Regions from separate parts of the Pseudogracilibacillus sp. SE30717A genome, predicted to be linked through region 2. Evidence: riboswitches for the same ligand, from Rfam matches in the RefSeq annotation. Region 2 holds a riboswitch; each other region holds the start of a gene.

Region 1 (10,346 bases), on a different contig from region 2:
TTTCCGGGCAACATTTGATGCATAATAAGAGGCTGATTCATGAGATTGTAGATCAAGCAAAAATCAGCACACATGATTTAGTTTTAGACTTAGGTGCCGGGAGGGGGGCTTTAACATTGGTTTTGAGTAAAAAAGCAAAAAATGTACTTGCTGTGGAATACGATAGTAAGTTTGTTGAAATTTTAAAACAAAAATCATGCCATGACCCAAATACTAAAATTATTCATCAAGATATTTTGAAAATTCATCTACCTAAAAAGCCATTTGTTGTAGTTTCTAATATTCCATATTCCATTACAACGCCAATTATGAAAATGCTTCTAAATAAACCTTCAAGCGGTTTTCAAAGAGGAGTTATTGTAATGGAAAAAGGTGCAGCTAAAAGATTCACATCAAGTTTTGTGAAAGATTCATATGTGCTTGCTTGGAGAATGTGGTTTGATATTAGGTATGTTAAAGGAATTTCAAGAATTAATTTCTTTCCATCTCCAAAAGTAGATTCAGCTATGATTACAATAAATAGAAAGGCTAAACCGATTGTACCTGTTACCGATTATTTAATCTTTTGGGGATTGGCCAATTATGTTCTTAAAAATCCCCAATTATCTATTGATTTCGCATTAAGAGGTGTATTTACCCCACCCCAAATTAAGCATTTAAAAAGAAATCTTCGAATAAAGAATGAGGTTCCAGTTGCAACTTTATCGGAACAGCAATGGGGATTTATATTTGAAACAATGGTGAAGCATGTTCCAAGGTTCAGGTGGCCGAAGATAAATAAAGCTAAAATAAACCATTTTTGAATCCTTAAACAATATAAATATCAAATTGGGCTACTTATTTGCTTTTGGGATATAAATATCTTTCTGCTCTTAAAATAACAGAAATAGAGAGTGTGTTTTCCAATTACCCTTTTACTAAAAGTCTTACCTCTAATATTCCATAATGCATAATCTTATGTAAATTAATAAAACCGCAGCAATAATGCCACGGCTTACATGTACTACATTCCATTTCCTGCATCATTACGCTCGCGATTTTGTTTGCTCATTTTATCCTGATGGGAGCCGCTTAACGGTTCTCCATATGGTTGTTTCGGACTTTTTGGCAAATTCGGTTTTTCTTGTTGCTTTGGTCCTTTAGGTTTTCCGCCCACTATGGATTCTCCTTTCGTTGATAGGTTGCATATTTGGAAAATATTTCTTCGTCCTCTAATAATCCACATACACCACATTGAATCCTTACATTTGGACCTCGATAGGAAAGATGAAAAGGTTCCTTATTTTCAAGATTATATTCCTGGATAATTTCTCCGGTCCCAGCGTCTAATTTTACAATTCTAGGGTGTTGTTCCACGATATTAAATCGACTTCGGTTCGTTTTACAATTTGGGCAGCAATAGGCACTACTCATCATAAACCCCTCCTTGCTAGTAAAGTTCCCAAAAAGTTTATTCTTTATGAATAGGAATGGAAAAATCTATAGATTGCACTTTGAATATAAAAACGATAGTATATAAACTAAATTACATATTGAATATTCTAGGTGGGATAATAGATGGCAGAAAAAATTAAAGTAGGAATTATCGGTTATGGAAATTTAGGTCGAGGCGCGGAACTGGCAATTCAACAACAGCCAGATATGGAACTGGTGGCGGTGTTCTCTAGAAGAGGTGTTGTTCAAACGTTTGATCAAAATGTACCTTCTCTTCATATTGATGAGGCGAAAAATTATCAAGATAAAATTGATGTAATGATTTTATGCGGTGGATCGGCTACAGATCTTCCCGAACAAACACCGCATTTTGCTTCCATGTTTAATACGGTAGACAGTTTTGATACACATGCTAAGATCCCTGAACACTTCGAATCAGTTAATGAAGTCGCTCAAAAAAGTGGTAAAACAAGTATTATTTCGGTTGGTTGGGATCCAGGTTTATTCTCGATTAATCGGGTTATGTCGGAAGCTGTTTTAGCAGAAGGAAATACGTACACTTTCTGGGGGAAAGGTCTCAGTCAAGGACACTCTGATGCAGTTCGTCGGGTGGATGGAGTTAAAGCAGGCGTACAATATACCATTCCTTCTGAAGAGGCAATGAACCGAGTTCGTCAAGGAGAGAATCCAGATCTTTCGACAAGTGAAAAACATAAACGTGAATGCTATGTCGTACTAGAAGATGGGGCGGATGCTGATGAGGTCGCAAACACGATCAAAACAATGCCGAACTATTTTGATGAATATGATACGACGGTTCATTTTATTTCTGAAGCGGAGTTGCAAGAAAACCATTCCCAAATGCCACATGGTGGGTTTGTCATTCATAGTGGTAAAACAGGAGAAGATACGAACCAAATTATTGAGTTCAGTTTAAAGTTAGATAGCAATCCAGAATTTACTGCAAGTGTTCTAGTTGCATATGCACGAGCAGCATGCCGTCTTCATAAGGAAGGCCAAACTGGCGTAAAAACGGTATATGATATTGGACCAGGTTATATTCATCCTTCATCACCAGCTGATTTAAGAAAAAAGTATTTATAAGTTCATTTTTTATCCAACGTAAGGAATATGCCGCGGTATCTTCTGCATACTAGAGGGATTCTGGTTAGACGGGCTAAGGAACCGCGGCGTTTGCCCTTGGGTAGGGTGATTTTTATTTTTCTACTTGGATTTTTTATTAATGGATCAATGTTTATTTCTTACCAAAGTTAGGTGGAATAGCGGTTTATTATCAAGCTGTTCCTTCTCCTTTCATAAAAAAGTCGGTACATTCTAGTCTTATCTGATTTATACCGGCCTCATTTTACTACCTCAATTTTTATTTTCTTCAATTTTTAAATCAACTTTGTAACAATTTTTTTACTATGCCCAGTTTTCAATCTTAATTTGATTTTTAGCAACTGGTGTAGTTTATTTCTTTCCGTGCATAATAATAGCGTTTACTTATACGGGAAATATAGAAAGATTCTTTCAAAAAAATAGTGTAAACATAATGATTTAAGTTTGAAATATTGATTCGGTTCGATTATGATATTTTTTGGAGTTCAACAATGTTGGACTTACTCGGAAATTCTCATAAACAAATAGGACTAGTTTGAGAATTAACATTATAAGGGGTATAACATGGAACGCTTATTTAAATTAAGACAGTCAGGAACGAATGTAAAAACGGAAATTTTAGCAGGTTTTACGACCTTTTTAACAATGGCATATATTGTTGTTGTAAATCCGGCTATTTTATCGGCAGCAGGGGTGCCATTTGATCAAGTGTTTTTAGCGACAATCATTTCAGCAGTAGTTGGTACACTAATTATGGCCTTATGGGCAAATTATCCGATTGCTATTGCTCCTGGAATGGGAATGAATGCATATTTTGTAAGTATTGTGGCAACACAAGGGGTTTCTTATCAAGTTGTCTTCGGGGCTGTGTTATTGGCAGGGCTCATTTTTCTGTTATTGACATTTACAAAGTTTCGAGAGTTACTACTTGAATCCATACCAGACTCTTTAAAGTATGGAATTACAGCGGGTATCGGACTTTTTATTGCTTTTTTAGGATTAAAAATGTCAGGTCTTGTCGTACCGAATGAAGACACATTAGTTTCATTTGGTGAACCTTCTGATCCTCAGACATTACTTGCGATTGTCGGTTTATTAGTTACCTTAATCTTAGTAGCTCGTAATGTGCAAGGTGCACTATTTATCGGGATGTTTGTAACGGCGATCATTGGATATTTTACCGGGATGCTACATATAGATAAAATTGCCTCGGCACCTCCGCCGGTTGTATTTTTTGATTTAGATATTGCGGGAGTATTTTCTCATTCACTTTATACGGTTGTGTTAGCTTATTTGCTTGTGACCATTTTTGATACGACGGGGACAATGATTGGGGTTGCCGAACAAGCAAATTTAATGAAAGATGGAAAACTGCCAAAGGCAAAAGCCGCATTAACTGCTGATGCAGTTGCGACAACGGTAGGGGCGACGCTTGGGTCAACGCCGTCCAGTGCGTATGTTGAATCATCTTCTGGGGTAGCAGTTGGAGGAAGAACAGGGCTAACCACACTAGTTGTTGCGATCTTATTTTTAATTTCATTATTTTTCTCACCAATTGTAGCGGCGATATCTTCTTTATCAGCGATTACAGCTCCGGCTTTAATTATTGTTGGTAGTTTTATGTTGGCAGGTCTGGCAAATATCAAATGGAAAGAATTTGATGAAGCTTTTCCAACTTTTGCTGTTGTTATAATGATGCCATTAACTTCTAGTATCGCAACAGGGATTGCCGTAGGATTTATTACGTATCCGCTTCTAAAAGTGATGCGAGGGAAGTGGCGGGAAGTCCATCCAATTCTATATCTATTTGGAGTAATTTTTGTCTTGCAGATGATTTATTTTCCGGGTCATTAAGTTTTCAGTAGGATAGATGAGGGTAAAAATTAATTAGCAGAAAAGGTTGACAACTTAAGAAAACAGTGTATAGTTATATTTACAATTTAATTTAAAAGTAATTTTTTCTTATCCAGAGAGGTGGAGGGACTGGCCCTTTGAAGCCTCGGCAACAGACTTTTTAAGTACTGTGCCAATTCCAGCAAGCTAAGTGCCTGAAAGATAAGAAGAGAAATGAATGAATAAATTCGACCTCTTCTTATCATGTAAGAAGAGGTTTTTTAATGGTTATTGGTCTACCAAAATCGTTTCTTTTCTTATTAGGCGCGACAGCTTTACGAGTTAGATTTTTGAACTTGTACTTTAATATTAAGCTGAAGGGGAGATGAGAATTTGAGTAAACTTGATGATGCACAAAAGGATTTTTTAACTGCTAGTTTACGAGAAATCGATTATGGTTCAGTAGTCATTACAGTCCATGATGGGCAAGTGACACAGATTGATACGACGGTGAAAAAAAGATTTCAAAAAAAAGCAAGCCGATTAACAAATCGTAATGTAGAAAGTAATTTAAAAACAACTAAACAATTTTGAGAACATAGGAATGAAAATTTAATATTATGCCGATTAGACAACTAAAGGCATCTTTCACTTTTTATCCAGAAATTCAGGCTGGTAAGGTGATAGATGCCTTTTTTTCTGTTAAGAAAATCTAAAACTTTCTTACTGCTCACTGGCTAAAACCGCGATGTCCTGGGACTGTGCTTACTCGTCCCAATTACTATTTGAAAGGGGTTTGGAGGATGACAGAACGATGTCGAAAAGAAACATTTCTTGTGCAAATTGGAAATCGGAGAGAGGAACATTTTCGGGCGGTAAGTACTCCACTATACTTTTCTACTGCATATCGTCATGAAGAAATAGGATTGGAAAATGGGTACGATTATATCCGCACTGGAAATCCGACTCGTAATGTATTGGAAGAAGCAGTTGCAGAATTAGAAGGTGGTGAAGAGGCCTTTGCAACATCCTCTGGTATGGCGGCTGTTCAGTTAGTATTTTCTCTATTTGATAAAGGATCACATTTTATTTCATCGCGTGATATATATGGTGGGAATTACAGATTGTTTGATTTATATGAGAAAAAATATGGATTTGAATTTTCTTATTGGAACGGAACGAATTACGAAGAGCTTGAAAAACTTATTCAAGATCATACGAAAGCAATTTTTATAGAAACACCGACAAATCCATTAATGCAAACGGTAGAGTTAAAGAAAATTTCGGAGATAACGAAACAATATGGAATTTTGCATATTGTGGATAATACGCTCTACACTCCTTATATCCAGCGGCCGTTAGAAGAAGGAGCTGATATTGTGCTCCATAGTGCGACAAAGTATTTGGCTGGACATAATGATGTGTTAGCAGGACTTGTCATTTCAAAAGGTGAGAAGCTTAATGAGGAGTTACGCATCTTACATAACTCAACCGGAGCAGTTCTCTCACCATATGATTGTTGGAGCCTCATTCGAGGGATGAAAACATTGGCACTTCGGATGAGGCAGCACGAATCAAACGCCAAGCATGTTTTAGAATATTTAAAGAATCATCCACTTGTAACAGAAGTATATTATCCGGGACGAGGCGGGATGCTTAGTTTTGAAATTATTGATTCATCCCTCGTCTCTCCATTCTTGCAATCATTAAAGTTATTTACATTTGCAGAAAGTTTAGGTGGGGTAGAAAGTTTCTTAACGTATCCTATTACGCAAACTCATATGGATATTCCAGAAGAAGTACGTGAATCATACGGTCTATCCAATCGACTGCTTCGTGTCTCGGTTGGAGTAGAACACGAGGAAGATATTATTGCCGATCTTGAACAGGCATTTGAAGCAGTCTCGAAATTGGAGGTGACCTATCGTTGACATTACGGGCCGAATTACAAGAGCGCATATTAATTGCAGACGGTGCAATGGGAACCATTCTCTATTCACATGGAGTAGATCGTAGCTTTGAAGAATTGAACCTCACTCACCCGGAACAAATCCAAAATGTGCATGAAGCATACATCAATGCTGGAGCTAACGTGATACAGACGAATACTTATGGAGCAAATTATATTAAACTTGCACGCTATGGATTAGAAGAACAAGTGAAGAAAATTAACCAAAAAGCAGTTCAAATCGCGAAAAAAGCGAGCGATCAGCGAGTTCATGTTTTAGGAAATATCGGTGGCATTCATGGGGCGCAAACAATTCTTGAATCAGATGAAGAAATAAAGCGAAGTTTTCGAGAACAGTTATATTGCTTGCTGTTAGAAGGTGTCGATGGACTTATATTAGAAACGTATTACAACATGGATGAATTAAAAACGGTCTTGCAAATTGCTCGAGAAGAAACGGATTTACCAATCATCACCAATGTCTCAATGCATGAGCCAGGGGTTCTTGAAAATGGAACGCCACTTGCAGAAGCATTAAAACAGTTAGAGGATCTCGGTGCTGATGTCGTTGGGGTGAATTGTCGATTAGGACCATCCCAAATGGTTACATCACTTGAATCAGTGCCTTTATTAGATAAAGCCTATTTAGCTGCTTATCCAAATGCAAGTATTCCAGCTTATCGAGATGGTGTGTTGTTTTATGAAAATGAACCAAATTATTTTACAGCTTGTGCTCGTGATTTAAGGGAACAAGGTGTTCGTCTGATTGGTGGCTGCTGCGGAACTACGCCAGAACATATTCAGGCACTTGCTGTAGGGGTTGAAGGACTCTCACCGGTTATTGAAAAAACAGTGATTAAGGAAGAACGAATTGAACTAATAAGTTCGAAGGGACATACAGAAGAAACATTAACTGAAAAAGCAAAAAAACGACATACGATCATTGTAGAGCTTGATGCACCAAAGCATTTAGATATTACTGAATATATTAATGGGGCAAAAGCTTTAAAGGAAGCAGGAATTGATGCCATAACACTTGCTGATAATTCACTAGCAACTCCTAGAATCAGTAATATAGCCATTGCAACTATCCTGCAGCAACATGGAATCAAACCGCTCGTCCATTTAACATGTCGAGACCGAAATTTAATTGGTCTGCAATCGCATTTAATGGGTCTTCATACACTTGGAATAAATGAAATTCTTGCGATAACAGGTGACCCGACTAAAATAGGAGATTTTCCGGGAGCGACATCCGTATTTGATGTCAATTCATTCAAACTGATTGAACTTATTAAAAAAGGAAATAAAGGAATCTCTTTTTCAGGAAATTCGTTACGAGAAAAAACAACATTTAATGTCGCGGCAGCATTTAATCCAAATGTCGCTAATGTGGAAAAGGCAGTTAACCGACTAGAGAAGAAAATTACAAGTGGTGCTGATTATATTTTAACTCAGCCAGTATATAGTAAAGAAAAAATAATTGAATTAAAGAGAGCTACCGCACATATAGAGACACCTATTTTCATAGGAATTATGCCGCTAACTTCAACGAAAAATGCTGAATTTCTTCATCATGAAGTTCCAGGCATTAAATTGACGGATGAAGTAAGAGTACGGATGAAAGCAGCAGAAGGAGATCGAGCTCAATCAACCGCTGAGAGTATCGCTATTTCAAAAGAGTTAATCGAAACAGCATTAGAGAACTTTAACGGAATTTATTTAATTACTCCGTTTATGCGCTACGACATTTGTGTAGAACTTGTAAAATTTATTCATAGTAAGACAGGAGTAGGAGCCGTAGAACAAAAGGTAGCGGCATTGAAAACGTAACATGTTAGTTGGAGTTTAATACATTTTAATAAAAAAATATTCATATAAAAATGGAGGAAAAAGAAATGGCGAAAATTAAAAGCTCTAATTTAGGTTACCCAAGAATTGGGGAAAATAGAGAATGGAAACGTGCTCTAGAAGCGTATTGGAACAGAACTATTTCCGAAGAAGAACTGACTGAAAAAACGGATGCGATCCGTCTGGAAAACTTAAAAAAACAAAAAGAACAGGGAATCGACCTCATTCCTGTTGGGGATTTTTCCTTATATGACCATGTATTAGATACGTCCGTGACATTTGGCATTGTACCAGAAAGATATAATTATTCCGGCGGTAAAGTAAATATAGATACATATTTTGCTATTGCAAGAGGGATTGATGACGCCGTCGCATCGGAAATGACAAAATGGTTTAATACAAACTATCACTATATCGTACCAGAACTGGACGGAGTTAAGCCGAAGTTAGTAGAAAACCGAGCACTTGATTATTATAAGGAAGCAAAGGAAAACCTCGGAATCGATGGAAAGCCGGTTATTTTAGGGCCGATTACATACCTAAAACTGTCAAAAGGGTATGAGCCAAATGAATTTAACCAACTTGTAGATACATTCCTTCCTTTGTACGTGCAAATTTTACAAGAACTTGCTGAAGCAGGAGCTACGTGGGTTCAGATAGATGAGCCAATTTTTTCGACGAATGTTTCGGAGGAAATTGTAGAAGCAGCTGAGAAAGTATATCGTGTATTTGCTAAAGAAGTGCCTGAAATAAAAATTATTTTTCAGACTTATTTTGAGAAAGTTTTTCATTTTGAAAGAATAAGTCAACTTCCAGTCGCAGGAATTGGCCTTGACTTTGTTCATGGGGATTCCTTAGAGTTACTGAGAACGTATGGTTTCCCGCAAGATAAGGTTCTAGCTGCTGGTATTATAGATGGACGAAATGTATGGCGAGCTAATATTGAAGAAAAGCTTACATTGCTTGAGACGATTCAGCGCTTTGTTCATGATGATCAGCTGATCATCCAGCCATCATCTTCTTTGCTTCATGTGCCAGTGACGAAAACATTAGAAGAAAAAATTGATTCTGTTATTTTAGAAGGTTTATCATTTGCAGATGAAAAATTGCAAGAAGTCGTTACACTCACAAAAGGCTTAGTCACAGGAAGAAAGAGCATTCAAACTGAAATTTACGAAGTAAAAGAAGCATTAGGTAATTTGCAAGCTACGTATCGCTCGAATAAGGAAGTAAGAGAAGAGATTACTAATTTAACTTTGGAAGATGCGAAAAGAAACGAAATCTTTTCAGAGAGAATTAAACTCCAGGAAGAACGTTTTAAATTACCTTTACTTCCGACGACAACAATAGGTAGCCTTCCGCAGACACCGGAAGTGAGAAGTACTCGGACGAAATGGCGAAAAGGAGAGATTACAGATAAAGATTATACTCAATTTGTATTTGATCAAATCAATCGCTGGATTGCCATCCAAGAGGAAATAGATATCGATGTACTTGTTCATGGAGAATTTGAGCGTAATGACATGGTTGAATATTTTGGTGAAAAATTTAATGGATTCTCAGTCACGGAATATGGCTGGGTACAGTCGTACGGTTCTCGTTGTGTAAAGCCGCCGCTCATTTTCGGAGATGTTTCATGGGATAAACCGATTACGGTGAAAGAGAGTGTCTATGCCCAATCATTGACAAACCGTCCGGTAAAAGGAATGCTTACAGGCCCTGTAACGATTTTAAATTGGTCATTTGTCCATGATACAACGCCACGTTATGAAATTATGAAACAAATTGCTTTAGCTCTACAAAAGGAAATCGAAGCTTTAGAAGAAAACGGAATTAAAATTATTCAAGTAGATGAGCCTGCACTTAGAGAAGGATTGCCACTTGATCATGAAAAATGGGAAGAATATCTAGAAGAATCAGCTTATGCGTTCAGGCTCGCAACAGCCACTGTAGCTGCAGATACACAAATTCATACACATATGTGCTATTCGAACTTCGAAGATATTTTTGACTGCATTGATGCCTTAGATGCAGATGTTATTTCTATTGAAACATCTAGAAGTCATGGCGAACTTGTCTCTACCTTTGAAGAAAATACGTATACGAAAGAAATCGGATTAGGGGTGTATGATATTCATAGCCCACGAATTCCGGCTGT
Region 2 (10,346 bases):
CCAAATAAGTTTCGAATATTATATTATTAGTTTTTAATGAAAAATCTTTCATTCCGTGAGAAAGCAATGTTACTATTATAGGCAAGGAGGAAGAAAAAGAATGTGAGAGTATGTTCTAATTTTTAAAAATGGAGGTACGTCATGACTCAAAATATATACTTTGAACCAGCTTGGGAACGTACAATAAGTGATCCGGATCGCAAAGTGATTCTTGAAAAATTTTATCGTCTCAAAGAAGCAAATGTAGCTAACGATTTTATCACATACTTATGGCATGCCTATAATCATCGTCAATCGTTGCTGACCACAATACTTATTCATAATTGGAGTGGTCAGGCAATAGATTTTGAAAATCGGCTTGTTCATTGTTTGGTTGGCGGCGAAAAAATTGCAACTGAAAAATTTAGTATTCCATGTCAAGTGCCTGCACACACAAGTATGCCGTGGACATTCATTTTTCCTAAAGAGCATGTAAGAAGCAGTGTGGATTTTAGTAAATGTCAGTTAATAGTTGAAAATAATATTTGCAGGACTTTAAATGATGATAAGAATGAGATGCATATAGAATAAGCAATTTGTCTCATCCATAGTCTTAGATGCTATTATTTAGTAATGAGATTTTAAACCATAAAGGTATTTGTCAGGTTCGTTTAAATCTTTTCTTAAAATAAAATATATTTTTTCCTGAGAATATCTTTTTTAATAAAGATTTTTCATCAAATCCAGCGTCTAATGAACAAACTGTATTTAGATGTTTTTGTCGTTGTTTTATTTCGTAATAATAAACTTGTAAATTGATATTCATTATATTTCCTCCTTTTAATTTGATATTCATATAATGTTATGTTTGATACTTATCAAATAAGGTGACGTAAAATAAGCCGAAAAAATCGATCGATTTATTTTCTTTATGTTAATAGGTCAATCATTTCGGCAATAGATTGTTTCAATTTATCTTTATTTACTTCATAATAAATTTTATTTTCAAATTTAGTAGTTGTAACAAGACCAAGACGAAACAAGATAGACATATGATGGGATATAGTTGGACTTGATAAGTTAAGACGTTGTGCGAGTTCGTAACCATAACGGGGTTGTTTGTTCAATTCTTGAATAATATTTATCCTTTTACTATCAGACAAAGCACGTGCAAATTCAATAATTTTTTCTTCGGTGTCCTTTTCGTTCATTAACTCTTCAATTAAATTAATCCCTGTGATACTTATAACAAGATCGCAATCAGTGTCATATGAAAAAACAGTTTTACTATGATGATAATAAGAAGGAATAATGATAATCGTGTTTGGAAGTTTTTCAAACGGTGTATTTTCATCAAATCGAATGATCTGATTTAATTGTTGTACACTTAATGATTTTATTTTTTCTATTGCTTCCACATGGGATGTTTCAAGCTGTTTACTATTGGATCTATATATTAGATCATAACCTTGTTGAAGAACTGAAATAAGTTTTTCTTGCGTATTTTCTGCATCAAAATAGAGATAAAATAATTTTGATTTCTCATTGTTTGGTAATGTTGTGTTTTGAATATATTTATGAACTTTTGCGGAGTTTGAGAAAATTGATTCATTGTTAAATAAATTATGTCCTGTGTTAAAGAAGGATGATACGATTTGTTTTGCATCGACTGTTTTTAAAAAAGCTAAACATTTTTCAATATCATGATGTTGATTATGAAGGTAAATCATTTCTATTAAGGATAATCCAAAAAAACTATCGGGGTGAAAAAACATATTAATTTCTTCAAGTAAGTCAGTTGAAAGATCTTGCTGTAACTCTTTAAACCAGTCGTAAAGTCTTTTAGTCTCCTGTTTTTGATAAGTTTCCTTTTCTACGGTTTTAAATTCAGAAATTTGAACGAGTAGAACGAGTAATTCAAAAACAGGTGAACGAGCAACGTAAAAATTGTTGGATAATTTTTCCGCCATTTTGTCACTTCCTAACATGAAGTTTGATGAATATCTAATGTTAAATCAATTTTACCAGCTAAATTCCTGTTTATCATATTTATTTTACCATAAATTTCTATTATGAAAAATAGAATCTAGTTCATTTTAATGTAGAACATAGCTTTCTTGACCTGTATATGTTTAATTGTTATTATTTTTCTATTGTATAAAACATCTTTTGTAAGATAAATTATTTAACTATAAATACGCATAATAGCAGGAGACAGCCTTGATGAAAAACTTTTTTAACTTTACAGAAAGAAATACAACATATAAGAAAGAAATTTTTGCAGGTATTACTACTTTTCTTTCCATCTCTTATATTTTAGTCGTTAATCCGTTAATCTTGAGTGAAGCAGGGATGGATAAGGGAGCTGTATTTACAGCAACTGCCCTGACTTCTATTCTTGGTTCACTCCTTATTGGTCTGCTTGCCAATTTTCCGATTGCCATTGCACCAAGTATGGGATTGAATTCTTTTTTTGCTTTTTCGGTATGTCTTGGGATGGGCATTGAGTGGCAAGTAGCATTAACAGGAGTGTTTATTGCAAGCGTCTTATTTATGATGTTAAGTTTAATGAAAATAAGGGAGAAAATTATTAATGCCATTCCTGAGGATTTAAAACATGCGATTGCAGGCGGGATTGGCTTTTTTATTGCTTTTATCGGACTGAAAAACGCCGGAATCATCATTTCCAATGAGGATACTTTTGTCACAATTGGAAATGTGACTTCTCCCATGACAGCATTAGCTTTATTCGGTCTTGTTATTACTATTTTTATGTTGGTGTATGGAATAAATGGCGGGATTTTTTACGGGATGGTTGTTACAGCTATTGTCGGGATGATGTTTGGGCTTATCAGTACACCTACATCAATTATTGGAAAAATTCCAAGTCTAGCACCAACTTTCGGAGTTGTCTTTACGAATTTACATGAGGTATTTACACCTGAGTTGTTGGCAGTAATATTTACCTTTTTATTTGTAGCCTTTTTTGATACAGCGGGTGCGTTAATTGCACTAACAAGTCAAGCTGGAATAATGAAAAATAATAAAATTCCAAATGCAGGTAGAGCATTACTTGCAGATTCCTCTGCAGGTGTTATTGGTTCCATATTAGGAACATCCACTCCAGCTACCAGTGTGGAGTCATCAGCAGGCATTGCACTTGGTGGAAAAACAGGGTTTACATCTGTCGTTATCGCATTTTGTTTTACGATCGCATTGTTTTTTTCCCCCATTTTAACTGTAATTACAACAGAAGTGACAGCTCCTGCTCTAATTGTAGTTGGCGCATTAATGGCAATGCAAATAAGTAGAATAAATTGGAGTAAGTTAGAAATTGTTATTCCTTCCTTTATTACAATCATTATGATGCCGATGTCTTCAAGTGTGGCAACTGGTATAGCATTTGGTTTTATTCTTTATCCGATAACCTTAGTAGCACAAAAGCGGTACAAAGAAGTTCATCCAATTATGTATGTATTAAGCTTATTATTTGTTTTGTATTTTGTATTTATCGTTTGATAAACGAATTAACACTCAGTGAAAGATCTAATTCATCTGTGATTTTTTTAAAAAGATTCTAAAAGAAGTATGAGAAATCAATAGGTATCATGCATGCTGCATGTAGGTCCGGAATGGAAATTAAAGTAATATCACCTATTAATTACAATTGAGAAATAAAGATTATAATTGATAAAACGAAAATATAAAATAATTTGACAAATATAATTTTTAATCATATACTCTTATCTATCATGTTGCTATAAAGACATGGTGCATACACAATAAAAATTACCTACTAAAATTTATTAGTTTACTCTTATCCAGAGAGGTGGAGGGACAGGCCCTAAGAATCCTCGGCAACCAAATGAGTTAATCTCATTCAGGTGCCAATTCCTGAGAAGCGATTGCTTTTTGTAGATAAGAGAGTTGGAAAAATTGATATTGACCATCCAATCTCTCTGTATTTTGCAGAGAGATTTTTATATTTAATGAGGCTGGGATAAAACAAAATAGTAGATATAAAACATGAATACTACTCCAAATTAACGAAAGAAATATTCGTAGACTCTTGCCAGAAGATGTCGCTCTTATGCCAGTGATAAAAGCGGAGTATATTTCTGTAGCGACTATAATAAGCATTCGTGTTTTAATAACTCTATATAACTTATATCTCAACCTCTTTATATATAACAGGTAATTACTATTAACTAAATTTTCTTATTAGGTAGGAAATAAACAAGTTTTGATAAATTGCGATTAGTTAGGAAAATTAATCTGTATGCAAGGTTAATTCCTAGTCAGGTCAGATGTATTATACATAAAAAAGTAGCATAGTAGATGTATATTCTATAAATCGAGTGAGTTATCAGAAAATTGCGCGCTTTAAATAGGCAGTATTTTTGTAGGAGGAAAGCTGATGAGTAAGGGGCAAAAAATAGAAACATTATTATTGCACGGAGGACAAGAAGTTGATCCGACAACAGGATCACGAGCGGTACCTATCTATCAAACAACATCATACGTTTTTGAAGATTCCGCCCATGCTGAGAAGTTATTCTCTTTAAATGAAACCGGAAATATATATAGTCGCATGATGAACCCGACCGTTGATGTTTTTGAAAAAAGAATGGCTTTATTGGAGGAAGGTGTTGCAGCAGTAGCGACGTCTTCAGGGATGGCTGCAATTGCGTTATCCGTCCTTAATATCGCCTCGGCTGGAGATGAAATTGTCGCTGCAACCAATATATATGGAGGTACATATAATTTATTCTCTATAACATTACCTAAATACGGAATTAATGTACGGTTTGTCGATCCGTCGAATCCACAAAACTTTAAAAAGGCGATCACGTATAAAACGAAAGCAATTTTTGCTGAAACAATTGGAAACCCGAGTCTACATGTGTTAGATATCCAAGGTGTTGCAAAAATAGCACGTGAGGCAGGTATTCCACTTATTATTGATAACACATTTGCAACGCCGTATGTTTGTAAGCCTATAGAACACGGAGCAGACATAGTTGTTCATTCGGCTACAAAATGGATAGGTGGTCATGGGACGTCAATTGGTGGCATTGTGGTAGACGGCGGTAATTTTGATTGGAACTCGAAAAAGTTTCCGGGCTTTATTGAACCTGATCGCAGCTATAACGGTATAAGTTATGCAAAAGATTTTGGCGACATTGCCTTTGCGACAAAACTACGTGTTCAATTACTCAGAGACTTTGGTTCATGTTTAAGTCCTTATAATGCGTTTCAATTGCTTCAAGGGGTAGAAACGTTAAATTTACGGGTTGATAGACATAATGAAAATGCGTTAGAGCTAGCAAGACGATTAGAGAAACATCCTGCAGTCGCATGGGTTTCTTATCCTGGATTACCATCTCATCCATCATATGAACATGCTAAAAAACTATTAACCAACGGATTTGGATCTATCGTAGTGTTCGGGATAAAAGGCGGCAGAGAAGCTGGTAGCAGATTAATAGATCATGTCTCGCTATGGTCACATTTAGCAAATGTGGGGGATGCAAAAAGTTTAATTATCCATCCTGCATCAACCACTCATTTACAATTGTCAGATGAAGAACTTGCGGCTACTGGTGTATCAAAAGATTTAGTTAGATTATCAGTAGGTTTAGAAAATATTGATGATATTTATGAAGATTTGGATCAAGCGTTAGAAAAAGCAACAGGTCAACGTGACAATGGAAATAAGGATATAGTAACGAATGACATCTTGCAAAACAATACGGAAGATATTGTGAACAAACTTACTGAAGCAGTTATTCAGCAATTGAAAGACAAAAGAATTTAGTAGAACACTATGCAAATAGTTTTCATAAAAAAATTAGAAAAATCAGGGGGAAAGAAGATGAAAAAGAGAAGTATTTTAACAGCATTTCTACTAACGTTTGCACTCGCGCTGTTTTTAGCCGGATGCGGATCATCTGATGATAAAGCATCAAGTGATGATTCATCAGATAAAGGGGTAAATGAAGATGTGTCATTAGAAGGAGTGCCAGAAAGATTTGCAGATGGAGAGAAAACTAAAATTATGGTTATCCGTAAAATTGGCGGAGACGACCATACAGCACAATTCTTTGCTGGTGCAAAACAAGAAGGAGAAGCGTTAGGCTTCCAAGTAGATACATTTACAGCAAACGGAGATTCAGCTAAATTCAATGATGCTATCGCTCAAGCGATTCAGCAAAACTATGATGGATTAATTATTTCTCATGGTGATGATGCAGCAGTAGTTGATCAAGTAAAAGAAGCGAGAGAAAAAGGCATTGATGTAGTAGCGTTTGACTCAAACACGGACTTACTTGATGTTGAAGGAGTAACACTAACAGCACAGGATGACCATGCATTAGCAACATTAGCATTAGATAAATTAGTTGAAGAACAAGACGGCGAAGCTAAAATTGCTTATTTATGGGTGGATGGATTCCCACCAATGGAAAGAAGAAATGAAATCTATACACAAACATTAGAAGAAAATCCAGGCATTGAAGAAATTGAGCGTTTTGGAGTTGCTTCCGAAAATACATCGGTCGATACACAAGATGCCGTGGCGGCAATGCTGAATAAACACCCTAAGGGTTCAATTGATGCGATTTTTGCAACATGGGATGCATTTGCAACAGGTGCAGTACGTGCCATTGAAGAAGCGGGTCGAGACGAAATTGCTATTTATGGAATTGATGTTTCAAATGCAGACCTTCAATTAATGAGCGAAGAAGGCAGCTCTTGGAAATATACAGCAGCTGTAGATCCGAAGTTAATTGGAGCAATAGATTTACGTATTCTTGCGAAAAAACTTGCAGGGGAAGAAACGCCTCAAACATTTGATTTGGAAGCATCTTTAATTTCTCAAGAAGATTTACTAGCGGCAGATGAAGAAGTGAATATGGAAAACCTTGCAAATGTTATTGAAGGCTGGGGGACGTCATCCGAATTTGAAGAAGATTGGATGATTACGTTAAAAGAATATCATGCAAAATAAAATGAAATGATCGGAATTCACTATCACCGAACACTAAAGCGGCACTCTTTTTGGGTGACGTTTTAGTGCTTTATATAAAAAGTGGGTGGAGAGATTGAAAGAAATAGTTCTTAAAATGAAAAATATATCGATTGAATTTCCTGGCGTGAAGGCATTAGACGATGTTCATTTTGTTGCCAAAACGGGAAGAACTCATGCATTAATTGGTGCGAATGGAGCAGGAAAATCCTCTTTAATGAAAGTGCTATCCGGAGCGTACAATCATTATACAGGTGAAATTGAATTAGACGGTAAAAAAATTGATATTCGTAAACCAAAAGATGCTCAAGATTTAGGTATTCAAATTGTTTATCAGGAAGTGGATACTGCTTTGATTTCCTATTTATCTGTCGGAGAAAATATTATGCTCAATGATTTAGTTAGCAATATGGGAAAAAAGCAATTTGTTAACTATCAGCAACTTCATAAACGAGCAACGGAGATTTTAAAAAACCTCCATATGAACGTTTCTTCCAGACAACTTGTAAGTGAATTGACATTAGCGGAGAAACAAATGGTATTAATTGCTCGCGCTATTTCTTCTAACTGCACGTTTTTAATTTTAGACGAACCGACAGCCCCTTTAAGTCATTCAGAGACCGAGAAGTTATTTGAAGTAGTGGATCAGCTAAAGAAAAATAATGTAGGAATAATCTTTATTTCACATCGTTTGCCCGAGTTGTTTGCCATCTGTGATGACATTACCATTATGAGAAATGGCCGCTTTATTATTGAAGAAAAAATTAAAGAAACAAATGTAAATCGAGTTGTAGAACATATGATTGGTAAAAGGATGGAGGACCAATTTCCTACAATTGAAAAGGAAATCGGAGAGACAGTTTTAGAAGTGAGAAATCTTACTGATTTTGAAAAAATTAAAGATATTAATTTACAGGTTCGTGCAGGGGAAGTTGTTGGGGTTGCAGGACTTGTTGGGGCAGGAAAAACAGAAATATGTAAAGCGCTATTCGGCGCATCGAAAAAGATCGAAGGGCAACTATTAATCAAAGGAAAAAATGCGAAAGCAAATAATCCACGTAAAGCTGTTATAAATGGAATGGCCTTAGTTCCTGAAGAACGTCGAAAAGAAGGTGTGTTAGTATTAGAATCCGTTTCTACTAATTTAACAGCCTCTTACTTAAAAAACTTTTTAAAACCATTTAGTTTTCTAGATTTTAAAAAAGAAAGAGACGTTTCAAAAGAAATGGTTTCAAGTCTAGGGATTAAAACACCTTCTGTTGATACAAAAGTCCAAAACTTATCAGGCGGAAATCAGCAAAAAGTAGCGATTGGAAAATGGTTAACAGCAGATGCCGAGGTGTATATTTTTGATGAGCCGACAAAAGGAATTGATGTAGGTTCCAAAAAAGATGTGTTTGAACTTATCACTGCGCTCGCAAAACGCGGTAAAGCAATAATTTACGCTTCCAGTGAACTTTCTGAAATCATGGGTATTACGGATCGGGTATACGTAGTTTATGATGGTGAAGTGACGAAAGAGCTGGAAACGACTGAAACAAATGAAGAAGAACTTCTATACTTTTCAACAGGAGGAAGGTAGAATGACGGCATCGAATACAGAGTCAACCAATCGGTCAAAACGAAGATTCGACTTTTTCGATTTTTTATATAAATATGGAACAATAATTACAATCGTTTTACTTATCATTATTTTTTCCATTGCAAATCCAAGTTTCATTCAAATGGGAAATATTATTAATATTTTACGCTCTATCTCCATTGTAACCATTATTGCTATTGGAATTACGATTTCATTATCTGTTAATGGATTCGATTTATCAGTAGGATCGACTGCGTCTCTTACAAATGCTGTCGTTATGTCGATGTTTATCTGGTATGGGCAATCAACACCTGTCGCTATTTTAGTTGCGCTATTAGCAGCATTAGCAGTTGGACTTCTTAATTCTTTTTTAATTGTTAAAATACGTATCCCTGATATGTTATTGACATTAGCGATGATGTTTATCATCCAAGGGGTAGCACTGACATACACACAAGGCGCAACCTTATCAGAAAACATGATCATGCCAGATGGAAGTTATGCGGAAGGAAAGATCTCGCCTATTTTTGATAAAATCGGTCAAGTACCATGGATTATTATAATTATGCTCATTGTCGTTTTTGCCGTACATATTTTATTGACGTATACGAAGCACGGTCGTTATATGTATGTCATAGGTGGAAATGCAGAGGCTGCTAGATTATCTGGAATTCCCGTAAATAAATATAAAGTCGCTGCATATTTATTATCCGCAACGTTTGCGGGAATTGGTGGAATTGTATTAGCTTCACGTGTAGGTACAGCAGAGATTAATGCCGGGGGTTCTTACTTAATGGATTCAGTTGCAGCCGCATTTATTGGACTTTCGGTACTTGGTGCAGGGAAACCAAATGCGTTTGGAACGTTCGTAGGAGCCGTATTAATTGGTATTTTAGCAAATGGGCTAGTCATGTTGTCTGTTCCGTATTATGCGATGGATATTGTCAAAGGAACTGTACTGGCGTTAGCACTTGCACTAACCTATTATAAAATGAAATAAATAGACTAGGAGGTTTTGTGAGGTGGATTTTACGACAAGTTATTTTACGATGTCAGAAAAGGAAGCATTGGAATATGCAAGAACAAAGTTAGATTATTTTGCAGAAGATGCAGAGCTTACGTGTAAAGAAATTGGAGACGGTAATTTGAATTATATTTTTCGTATAGTAGATGAGAAATATAATAAGTCAATTATTATTAAACAAGCAGGTCCGGTTGCTAGAATTTCGGATGAATTTAAGGTCTCACCAGACAGAAACCGAATCGAAAGTGATATATTAAAACTTCATTATAAACTTGCACCAGATTATGCTCCAATTACGTATGAATACGACCCGATTATGAACTGTTTTGCGATGGAGGATCTATCTGATTATGAAATTATGCGAGCTGCATTAATGAAATATAAAGAATTCCCACTTTTTGCTGATCAGATTACAACTTTTATTGTCAATACATTAATCCATACTTCAGATGTCGTGATGGAACATAAAGAGAAAAAAGAACTTGTTAAAAAATTTATTAATCCAGAGCTTTGTGAAATATCAGAAGATCTTGTTTATACTGAACCATTTTATGACTGTCCAAGAAATGAAGTGTTTGATCCATCAAGGTCTTTTATTGAAGAACATATTTGGAATGATAAGCAGTTACAGTTGGAAACAGCTAAACTGAAATTTGAATTTATGACAAACGCTCAAAGTTTAATTCATGGAGATTTGCATACAGGTTCCATTTTTATTAAAGAAGATACGTTAA
Region 3 (10,346 bases), on a different contig from region 2:
AATTAACTGCTGATGGCGAAGCCTATGGTGAGCCAGTAGAGCTAGCTTCAGAAAACGACTGGACTTACACTTGGGACGAATTAGATGAAAAAGCGGCAGGAGAAGCAATTAAATATTCAGTAATTGAATTAACAGATGTACCAAAATATGAAACTTCAGTAAATGATACAGATCATGGCAACATCATCATCACAAATGCTTACACACCTGAGGTAACAGAAGTATCTGGAACAAAAACTTGGAATGATGCAGATAACCAAGATGGTATCCGTCCGGATTCAATTACAGTAAATCTATTAGCAAATGATGAATTTGTCGAGTCAAAGGAAGTAACTGAAGCAGATAATTGGAGTTATAACTTCTCAAATCTGCCAAAATACAAAGCAGGAGAAGAAATAATTTACTCAATTACAGAGAATCATGTAGAAGGTTACGAAACTACAATTGACGGGTTTAACATTACAAATGCTCATACACCTGAAGAGATTGAGATTAATGGTATGAAAACTTGGGATGATGCCGATAATCAAGATGGTATTCGCCCGAAAGAAATTGTTGTTAATCTTTTAGCAAATGGTGAACACGTTCAATCAACTAAAGTAACCGGAGCAGACGACTGGAAATACAGCTTCCCAAACTTACCAAAATTTGCAGCTGGAGAAGAGATTCTTTACACAGTTACAGAAAATTCAGTAAAAGACTATTCACAAACGGTCGAAGGCTTCAATATTACAAATGCATATACACCAGGAAAAACAGCTGTAACGGTAACGAAACACTGGGATGACGCGAATAACCAAGATGGCATTCGTCCAGAAAGCATTGAAGTACAACTAACTGCTGATGGCGAAGCATACGGTGATCCGGTAGAGCTAGCTTCAGAAAACGACTGGACTTACACTTGGGACGAATTAGATGAAAAAGCGGCAGGAGAAGCAATTGAATATTCAGTAATTGAATTAACAGATGTACCAAAATATGAAACTTCAGTGAATGATACAGATCATGGCAACATCATCATCACAAATGCTTACACACCTGAGGTAACAGAAGTATCTGGAACAAAAACTTGGAATGATTCAGATAACCAAGACGGTGTTCGCCCAGAATCAATTACAGTAAATCTATTAGCAAATGGTGAGCAAGTTGAGTCTATTGAAGTAACCGAAGCAGACGATTGGGTATACAGCTTCACAAACTTACCAAAATATGAAGCTGGTAAAAAAATAGTTTACTCAATTACTGAGGATGTTGTAGAGGGCTACGAAACTACAATTAACGGATACGATATTACAAATACACTTATACCTGTAGAGCCTGAAAAGCCTAGCACACCGGGAACAGATGTAAGTACCGGAACAGATCCATCTGATCAGAAAGATCCTGAAAAAGCAGAGCCGGGTAGCGGAAATGAATTACCAAAAACTGCTACAAATATTTACAGTTTTGCTTTTGCTGGACTTGTGTTATTAATCGTTGGATTTGCTACACTAGTCATATTCCGTAGAAAAATAGAAAAATAAGAATTCAGGTTAGAATAATCAAAGCTTTCACATACTGAACTAGTATGTGAAAGCTTTTGTTGTTTAGATGTTGTTCTTAACAAAACAGGGAGACGGTGATTTCGTCAACCGCATTCTCATCTACGCTTCTATTGGAATCTCAAACGTTACTTTAGTTCCCTCATCTATATTACTTTCAATTGCTAACCCTTTTCCATACAATTTTTTTAACCGTCGATGCGTATTTGAAAGCCCCACTCCTAACACTTTAGTTGGATGTTCATTTAGAATTTGACTAATCTTCTGTTGCTCCATTCCTTCCCCATCATCGATGATCGCTATCTTATAGCTTTTTTCATGATATGTGATTCGGATACAAATCCTTCCCCCTTCAATCCGTTTAAGAACCCCATGTTCAACCGAGTTTTCTACAATTGGCTGAATCGATAATGGTGGAATCTTAAAATTTAGTTTATCTGGTATATCCCATGTAATTTTTAATCGATTCTCAAAACGCTGTTTCTCAATATATAAATAGGAACGAGTCAAATCTAGCTCATTTTCAATTGGAATAAGGGAATCCGTGTTATGTACGTCAAAACTTCGTCGTAAGTAGTTTCCAAATTCCTCAAGCAGTTTAAACATCCTTGAGGTATCTATTACTCCAAGTGAAGCTATTGTATTTAATGTATTAAACAAGAAATGAGGCTGGATTTGCGCTTGTAACCAAGCCGCCTCCATTCTAAGCTGTTCTTTAACTGATTGTTTAAATTCCGTTAACGCTTTAACTCTTGCTTGTAACTCTAGTGCATCCATTGGTTTTGTGACATAATCGTTGGCACCTGAAAGAAATCCTGTATATATATCCTCTTGTTGACTTCGTGCTGTTAAAAGTAAAATTGGAAGTTCGGAAATGGTAAATTGCTCTCGAATTTTTTGCGTTAATTCGTAACCTGACATATTTGGCATCATCACATCCGCAATAACAAGATCCCATTCACCTTTAACTAACATCTTTAATACTTCATCACCATTTAATACTGTCAATATTTCATACTCTCTGCTAAGGATACTTCGTAAAATTTTTAAGTTAACAGGATCATCGTCTACAGCAAGTATTCTAGCTTTTTTACTAGTCAACTCAGGCTTTTGTTCTGATAAATCTACTAATTTGTCATGATCCATCTCATAAGAAGCTGCAACTTCTTGTATACTCTCAATCTTTGTAGATGTTTCTTTAGCCAGTGGAATGGTGAAACTGAATGTTGATCCTTTTCCCATACTCGATTTTACTGAGATTTCTCCCCCATGTAATTCGACCAACTGTTTACAAATATATAAACCTAGGCCCAACCCACCCTCAAATACGGTCGGATTTTTCTCTTCCTGTTGGTAAGGTTTAAAAATTGATTCCTGTACTTGCTCGCTCATACCGATTCCTGTATCAGTCACTGTTATTTTTGCAAATTTCTCCCTATAGGTTGCATCTATTGTTATATTACCTTCATTAGTGTACTTAACTGCATTATGTAGCAGATTAAACAAGATTTGGATTAGTCGGTGTTGATCTGCATAAACAGATGGAAACGACTTTGGGATTTTTAAAATTACTTTAAGCTTTTTATTTTCCATCATAAAACGTATCATGTCGATTACACCTGAAACAACGGAATGAAGGTTAATTGGCTGATTTCTTAAATGAATCTTATTATCCTTCAACCTCGATAAATCAAGTAAATCATTTAACGTAAATGACATATGTTGACCTACTCGGACAAGCAATTTTAAACTGTTCTGGTCATCTACTGACAATGAATTTGACTTATTATTTAATATCGTTTGAGCAATATTAATGACTCCATGAAGCGGGTTGCGTAATTCATGGGATGTATTCGCTAAGAATTCGTCTTTAGCTTTATCCGCTCTTTTCAGTTCTCTCGATTGTTTTACATTTAATTGCATGACACTTGTTTGACGCTTAAAGAGGAATCCCGCAAAAGCCATAATAGCTATTAAATAATCCACCGGATAATAAGGTATATCTATCAGACCCATATTAAGAGCCAAACCCCATAAAACATTGTATAAATTAACGACATTAGCAATTAATATAAATATAGCATCGGAATCGCCCTTTTTAATTATCTGAAGTACAATAATAAAAATGAATGTATACGAAATCACATTTGTTAACATAATTCCATAACCGACAAACATCATGTATGATGACGGAATAATAAATAAAGCAAGCGTTAGAAGCACATATGTTACAAATAATACATTAAAGAAAGCTTGGGCTAAGTTAAACACATATTTTATAAATTTAAGAATAAAATAGACAGTCCCGGCGAATGACAAATAGATTAGTTTCAGTGACCATTCAGCGTTAATTGGAAACCAATTGAGGATTAATTTATCATCATCAACTATGACTGAAAAGGCAGCAAAAATAAGTAAAAAACCGAAATATACTAGTTCTTTATGAAATACATTCCGCCCCATAATATATAAACCAAAAGCATAGGCACTATGTACAAGCAAGATTAAAACGACCATTAACTGTGCACTATGTGCAAAAAACAGGTTCTTTTCTACAGCGTCTCCTAATCCGAATTTAACAGGGTTGGGAATTCCTCCTGCAAACGTGTTTTCATAGTTAGCTACTTCAATTACTAGTTCTATTTCATCACTATCCGCATGAAAAAAAGCTTTATAGATTCCCAGCTTACTTTCGTAATGACTAATTGTATCTGAAGGTAAACCTGATTCTGTTACTAATTGTCCATTAACATACACGCTTGCCGCTGATTCAAGATCCTTAAAAATTAATCCATAATTCCCCTGTTCATTTATACTATCGACAGTCGGTAAAAGTATTTTTAATCGATAGGTGCCATAGTTTATTTCCTTATCTTCATCCATGCTATTCCATAATCCTGGTACAATCGTATAGTTATCTGCTGGAACAAAATTTGAATGGATAAATTGATTCGGATAAAACTCCCACTCCCCATTGAGTGTAATTGTCTGACTATCTGTAAAGTTCCACTCCCTTAAATCTATAACTCCCTTTTCCGCGTGAGGATGGTCGGGAGTTTTGTGGTAAAAAATCCACCCAATACGAAAGGTTGTTAATACAAGTAAGAAAATACTTATTAAAAGAAATATTTTTTTATAGGAAATTTTATTATTAGTCAACATCGTTTCTCAACCCTTCATCAAAAACGGATAATTAAACTAATTATCAGTGAAGGTACTTACTTTTACAAGATTAATTTTCAATCTAAATATTTTATTATTCAATTAATTCCAAGTTTTATAGTTGACATTCTATATGCAACCTGTATAATAATTAGTAATTTCAAATATGAACATCTCTTATCAAGAGTGACGGAGGGAATAGGCCCGATGAAGTCCAGCAACCATAAAAGGTTTTTATAAAATCTTTTAAAGGTGCCAAATCCTACAGACACAATTTAGTCTGGAAGATAAGAGGAGGAAACGGTTTTTTACACAACACCCTCTTCTATCTTTCGTAGAAGAGGGTTTTTATTTATCCTCCTCTACATTGAAAGTGATTTACATTGCTTTAATTAAAGAAATAGAGATGTATTCTCTAAAATCCAAGGAGGAGTTTTATCTATGTCAGAATTCAAGTTTCAAAAGGACGATACGATTCTATTACACGGAGGTCAAGAGCCGGATCCAGTTACAGGTTCACGTGCGGTACCAATTCATCAAACAACATCTTATGTTTTTCGCGATACAGAGCATGCTAAAAATTTATTTGGACTTGCGGAAACAGGAAATATTTATACGAGAATTATGAACCCGACAACAGATGCATTTGAGCAACGAGTTGCTTTATTAGAAGATGGAACTGCTGCAGTGGCAACTTCTTCTGGAATGGCAGCTATTACGTATGCTATTTTAAACGTTGCAAGTGCTGGAGATGAAATTGTCGCAGACAGTAATTTATATGGAGGCACATACAATCTATTTGTTCATACATTACCTCGTTTTGGTATTAACGTAAAAATAGTTGATGGAACAAATCCAGATGAAGTTAAAGCTGCCATTACCGATAAAACAAAAGCAATTTTTGGGGAGACAATAACGAATCCTAGTTTACATGTTTTCGATATTGAAACAATAGCTACTATTGCACATGATCATGGAATTCCTTTAATTATCGATAATACATTTGCTCCAAAGTTTGCAAAGCCAATCCAGTGGGGGGCCGATATTGTTGTTCATTCTGCAACAAAGTGGATTGGGGGACACGGAACATCAATTGGTGGTGTAGTTGTAGATGGTGGTCGCTTCAATTGGAATAGCGAAAAATTCCCGGGTTTTACTGAACCTGACGAAAGCTATGGTGGCGTCCGATTCGCAGATCTTGGTCCCGTCGCTTTTGCCCTTCGCCTACGGGTTCAATTATTAAGGGATACAGGAGCTTCCATTAGTCCACATAATGCATTTTTATTACTGCAAGGGCTAGAAACCTTGCATGTCCGTCTAAAGCGTCATAATGAAAATGCGCTAAAAGTTGCAGGTTACTTACAAAGTCATCCTGCTGTTGAGTGGGTTAATTTTCCTGGATTACAAGATCATCCTTCCCATGAATTAGCTAATAAATATTTTTCTTCTGGATATGGCTCTGTCATTACGTTTGGTATTAAAGGCGGTCTAGAAGCTGGGAAAAAATTAATTGATTCCATTGATCTATGGTCACATGTAGCAAATGTCGGGGATGCAAAATCGCTTATCATTCATCCTGCGTCAACAACACATCAACAATTAAGCCCAGAAGATTTAAAGAAAAGTGGGGTAACAGAAGAACTTGTCAGATTATCTGTTGGAATTGAGTCAATAGAGGATATCATTCAAACACTAGATGAAGCTATTAAAAAAGCTACAGGAATTTCAACGATAGAAACAACGGAAGAAGATGCAATTAAATGGTTGTTTTCTACACCATTTGATCGTAGTGCAGGTTTAAGACAAAAAACAATCGCTTTAAAAGAAAATAGCAACTTAAAGGAAACATTAAATGCACTTGAAAATCGAGGATATAAAATAATTAATCTTGAAGAAGCTAACGAAGATGATATCATTGACGTCATTGTTACCGACGAACCATTATCTGATGCTGAATCAAAATCATTGACGAATAAAGGACTTAAAATCATTTGGACATTAGACCCTTCATCAATTGAATATGTTGATCCTAACGTAACAATCATTAAAGGAAAAGACATATTAGAGGAAGCTGCACGAATACGTTCCAATAAACCAGAAGCATCACTTATTAAATAAACAAATAATATTTAACTCGTTTTCCGCCTTATCTGCATAAGGCGGTTTTTTCTTTTAACATTTTAAGTTTATTGGTAAATATTAAAGGTAAACTATGTTAATATACAACTTACACATAAACATGTTATGTTTTATAATATATATATACTAATTTAAGGATTTAGGTGTGATTACCATTAAAAAATTAATATTCATTATACTCATACTAACAGGCGGACTTATCCTTTTTATATTCGCCAAGGAAGAACCTACTCCTACAAAACCGATTAAGGAAATTGTTCAACCAAAAGATGAGCATAACATAGATGATAAAACTGCAAGTCCAGAAGAGCAAGAGGAAGAAGATATAGAAGTAGCAGTAAAAGTAAAAGAAGATCCTATTAGAGAATTTATTTCTGATAAATTAAAAAAGGCCTCCAGTTTCTTCTTCACCCATGATGTAAATGTAGTAACACTCGGTGACTCTTTAACAGAAGGAAGTGGGGATGAAACGAATAATAGCGGGTATGTAGGCATTTTAGATGATACAATTAATCAAGATAAACAAGTAGCTCAATTTCAGAACTTTGCTAAGAGAGGAAGCCGTAGCGGTCAATTACTTATTCGCTTAGAAGATGAAGATGTAACAGAAGCGCTTGATAATGCTGATATTGTATTAATCACTATTGGGGCAAACGATATTATGCAAGTTTTTAAGGAAAATTTCACAGACTTAACTCTCGAGAAATTCACTTCAGAGCAAATTAGATATGAACAGCGATTAGAAAATATTTTTACAAAAATTCAAGAAATAAACGGGGAAGCAGATATCTATTTAATTGGTTTCTATAATCCGTTTCAAGAATATTTTGCTGACATTGAGGAATTAGAATATATTGTTGACAGTTGGAATCAAATCGGGGAAGACGTTACAGAAAAATACAGTAATGTGCACTATATCCCCATTAAAGATTTATTTGATAACGCTGAAACGAATTACTTCTCAGATGATAATTTTCATCCTAATGCTTTAGGATATAGATTAATGGCGAATCGTATATTACAATATGTGTTGGATGAGGGTGACGGCGATGAACATACAGAGGCAACAATTCAATAATTCAAAATGGAAAAAACGCTTTATCACTCTTTGTATAATAAATGCGGGAATTATTTTGCTTCTCGCTTTTTACCTTTATTCGCCAATACCAAAAACTGAATTAGAAATATCAAGCAATAAATATAAAGTGGAAAACAGTTCTCAGTTTGTCGTCCGAACAACTAAACAAAATCTAAATAATTTAGTAAATGCGTATCTGGACAAATTGCTTGCGAATACAAATCATAATTACTCCATAAACCTAGATGATGATGTTCAATTGTATGGAGAATTACCACTATTTTCAACAACAGTACCACTTCTAATCCATTTTGAGCCAATTGTACAGGATAATGGTGACCTTGTTTTGAAACAAAAGTCAATCTCAGTCGGATTATTGCAATTACCTAATAAAAAAATCATGCAATATGTCGCTAAGCATTTACCTGTCCCTGACTGGGTTGTCATTAATCCTCGAGAAGAAGAAGTCTACGTGAAACTTACGGAAATGAAAATCAAAAGTAACTTTAAAGTCGGGGTAGAGCAATTTGACTTAGAAGCAAACAATATCGCCTTTAAAATTAATGTTCCTTATAAAACATTAGGGATTGACGTTATTGAAGAAGAAAATATAGAATTAAGAGAATAGATGTGAAGCCACCTTCACATCTATTTATAATTAGCTGCCATTTTTTTAGTTTCTTCGCTTATTTTATCGACTAACAGATCAGGTGAAATGACTTTGGCACGAGATCCCCACTTTAAAATCCAACTTACAAGCCCATCAGATAGCTTTGCATTTGTATTTAAAATAAAATGTTCGTCCCCGTCTTCCCTCACATCAACCTCCATACCAAAACGATCAAAAATTGCATTGATTAGACTATTATCGAATCGGATTTTCATACGCAGCTCTTCTCCACTGTACATATGAAATGTATTATCAACATAAGGCTGTAGTTCAAATCCTTTTTCTTTTACAAAGGTTTCGTCCAAGATTGTAATCTCTTTAATTCTGTCTAATCGATAATGACGGATTTCTTTCGTCTCTTGAAACTTACCAATTAAATAATACAAATCATTTTGCCAAATTAACGCATACGGCTCAACAAAATAAAGTTCGCCATCTCTTCTATAATCAAACTCTTTTCGTACATTAAAATCTCCATATTGATAACTAACTACTTTTCTACCTGTTATTGCATGATGCAAACGATCGATATTATATTTAATTCTTTCATAATCGTGATTTATAGTCTGACTGAACAATACTGGCTCAGGTAACGTCTTACGAATATGGATGCTCGTTAATTCTTTTAACTTTTCAATCAAAATATCCTTCTCTTTTGGAGTGATAAAACGTGCAGAAAGAATCGCATCAACGAGAAGACGAATTTGATACGTTTCAAAATATTTATCTTGATGACTATAAAATATTTTTCCGAACTTTTTTCTGTTTCTTACAATATCAAAATCCATCTCTTGGAGTGCTTCTATGTCATTTTTAATGGTTCGATGATCAATACTTTTTAAATCTAAAAGTTGAACAAGCTTCTCTTCGATTTCATAAATATCATATTCATGCTCTTCATCTGTTTCATTAAACAAGAGATCTCTTAATTGTAACAAACGGAAGTTATTGCTTTGTTTCATAGAATCCCCCTATTCAAAAGATAGTTAGTCTTAATTATAACAGCTTTATCCATAATTTAATCTATTGACGAATTACAAATAATCCCTTAAGCTTACTTAGGACGATATATAAACGGAGGAAACAAAAGATGATAAATGTATCCAATGTCAGTTTAAGATTTGGAGATAAAAAATTATTTGAAGATGTTAATATACAGTTTAATAATGGAAATTGTTATGGTGTGATTGGAGCAAATGGCGCAGGTAAATCTACTTTCTTGAAAGTTCTTTCAGGGGAAACAGAACCTCAAAAAGGTGAAGTGTCTATCCCTTCTGACAAACGAATGGCCGTTTTAAAACAAGATCATTTCGCCTATGAAGAAGAACAAGTTCTAGAAACTGTTTTAATGGGTCATGAAAGATTGTATGAAGTAATGAAAGAAAAGGATAATATTTATTTAAAGGAAGACTTTACCGAGGAAGACGGAATTAAAGCTGCTGAACTTGAAGGTGAATTTGCTGAATTAAATGGATGGGAAGCTCATTCAAATGCAGCTATTTTACTGACAGGCTTAGGAATTGATGAGTCACTACATGAGGTCAAAATGTCAGACTTGAAAAACGACCAAAAAGTAAAAGTTTTATTAGCTCAAGCTCTTTTCGGTAATCCTGATATACTTCTTCTCGATGAGCCGACTAACGGACTTGATATTCAAGCTATCCATTGGTTGGAAGACTTTCTGTTACATTTTGAAAATACAGTCATTGTCGTATCACATGACCGACACTTTTTAAATAAGGTATGTACTCATATT

Evidence for each region. A riboswitch is a leader RNA that binds a small molecule or an ion and turns the genes downstream of it on or off. The one in region 2 is predicted to bind S-adenosylmethionine.
Region 1: linked by a shared signal. The riboswitch ahead of SPD48_RS18890 (YezD family protein) and the one ahead of SPD48_RS16155 (O-acetylhomoserine aminocarboxypropyltransferase/cysteine synthase family protein) in region 2 are both predicted to bind S-adenosylmethionine.
Region 3: linked by a shared signal. The riboswitch ahead of SPD48_RS01220 (aminotransferase class I/II-fold pyridoxal phosphate-dependent enzyme) and the one ahead of SPD48_RS16155 (O-acetylhomoserine aminocarboxypropyltransferase/cysteine synthase family protein) in region 2 are both predicted to bind S-adenosylmethionine.

Annotation. Positions count from the first base shown of each region.
Region 1 covers NZ_JAXHDF010000016.1:215-10,560, forward strand. Annotated here, with positions in the region: gene erm (23S ribosomal RNA methyltransferase Erm) at 1-803, shown strand, start outside; gene SPD48_RS18870 (small acid-soluble spore protein P) at 1,004-1,156, opposite strand; gene SPD48_RS18875 (DNA alkylation repair protein) at 1,156-1,413, opposite strand; gene SPD48_RS18880 (diaminopimelate dehydrogenase) at 1,558-2,538, shown strand; gene SPD48_RS18885 (NCS2 family permease) at 3,121-4,410, shown strand; SAM riboswitch class I at 4,516-4,618, shown strand; gene SPD48_RS18890 (YezD family protein) at 4,783-4,983, shown strand; gene SPD48_RS18895 (aminotransferase class I/II-fold pyridoxal phosphate-dependent enzyme) at 5,193-6,320, shown strand; gene SPD48_RS18900 (bifunctional homocysteine S-methyltransferase/methylenetetrahydrofolate reductase) at 6,317-8,170, shown strand; gene metE (5-methyltetrahydropteroyltriglutamate--homocysteine S-methyltransferase) at 8,236-10,346, shown strand, end outside.
Region 2 covers NZ_JAXHDF010000010.1:114,305-124,650, reverse strand. Annotated here, with positions in the region: gene SPD48_RS16175 (SLAP domain-containing protein) at 142-570, shown strand; gene SPD48_RS16170 (hypothetical protein) at 641-805, opposite strand; gene SPD48_RS16165 (ArsR/SmtB family transcription factor) at 909-1,949, opposite strand; gene SPD48_RS16160 (NCS2 family permease) at 2,203-3,498, shown strand; SAM riboswitch class I at 3,794-3,904, shown strand; partial or broken gene SPD48_RS16155 (O-acetylhomoserine aminocarboxypropyltransferase/cysteine synthase family protein) at 4,397-5,716, shown strand; gene SPD48_RS16150 (sugar ABC transporter substrate-binding protein) at 5,855-6,988, shown strand; gene SPD48_RS16145 (sugar ABC transporter ATP-binding protein) at 7,083-8,588, shown strand; gene SPD48_RS16140 (ABC transporter permease) at 8,590-9,588, shown strand; gene mtnK (S-methyl-5-thioribose kinase) at 9,638-10,346, shown strand, end outside.
Region 3 covers NZ_JAXHDF010000001.1:262,442-272,787, forward strand. Annotated here, with positions in the region: gene SPD48_RS01210 (Cna B-type domain-containing protein) at 1-1,523, shown strand, start outside; gene SPD48_RS01215 (hybrid sensor histidine kinase/response regulator) at 1,644-4,703, opposite strand; SAM riboswitch class I at 4,878-4,997, shown strand; gene SPD48_RS01220 (aminotransferase class I/II-fold pyridoxal phosphate-dependent enzyme) at 5,145-6,821, shown strand; gene SPD48_RS01225 (SGNH/GDSL hydrolase family protein) at 6,988-7,920, shown strand; gene SPD48_RS01230 (YpmS family protein) at 7,892-8,548, shown strand; gene SPD48_RS01235 (helix-turn-helix transcriptional regulator) at 8,569-9,552, opposite strand; gene SPD48_RS01240 (ABC-F family ATP-binding cassette domain-containing protein) at 9,681-10,346, shown strand, end outside.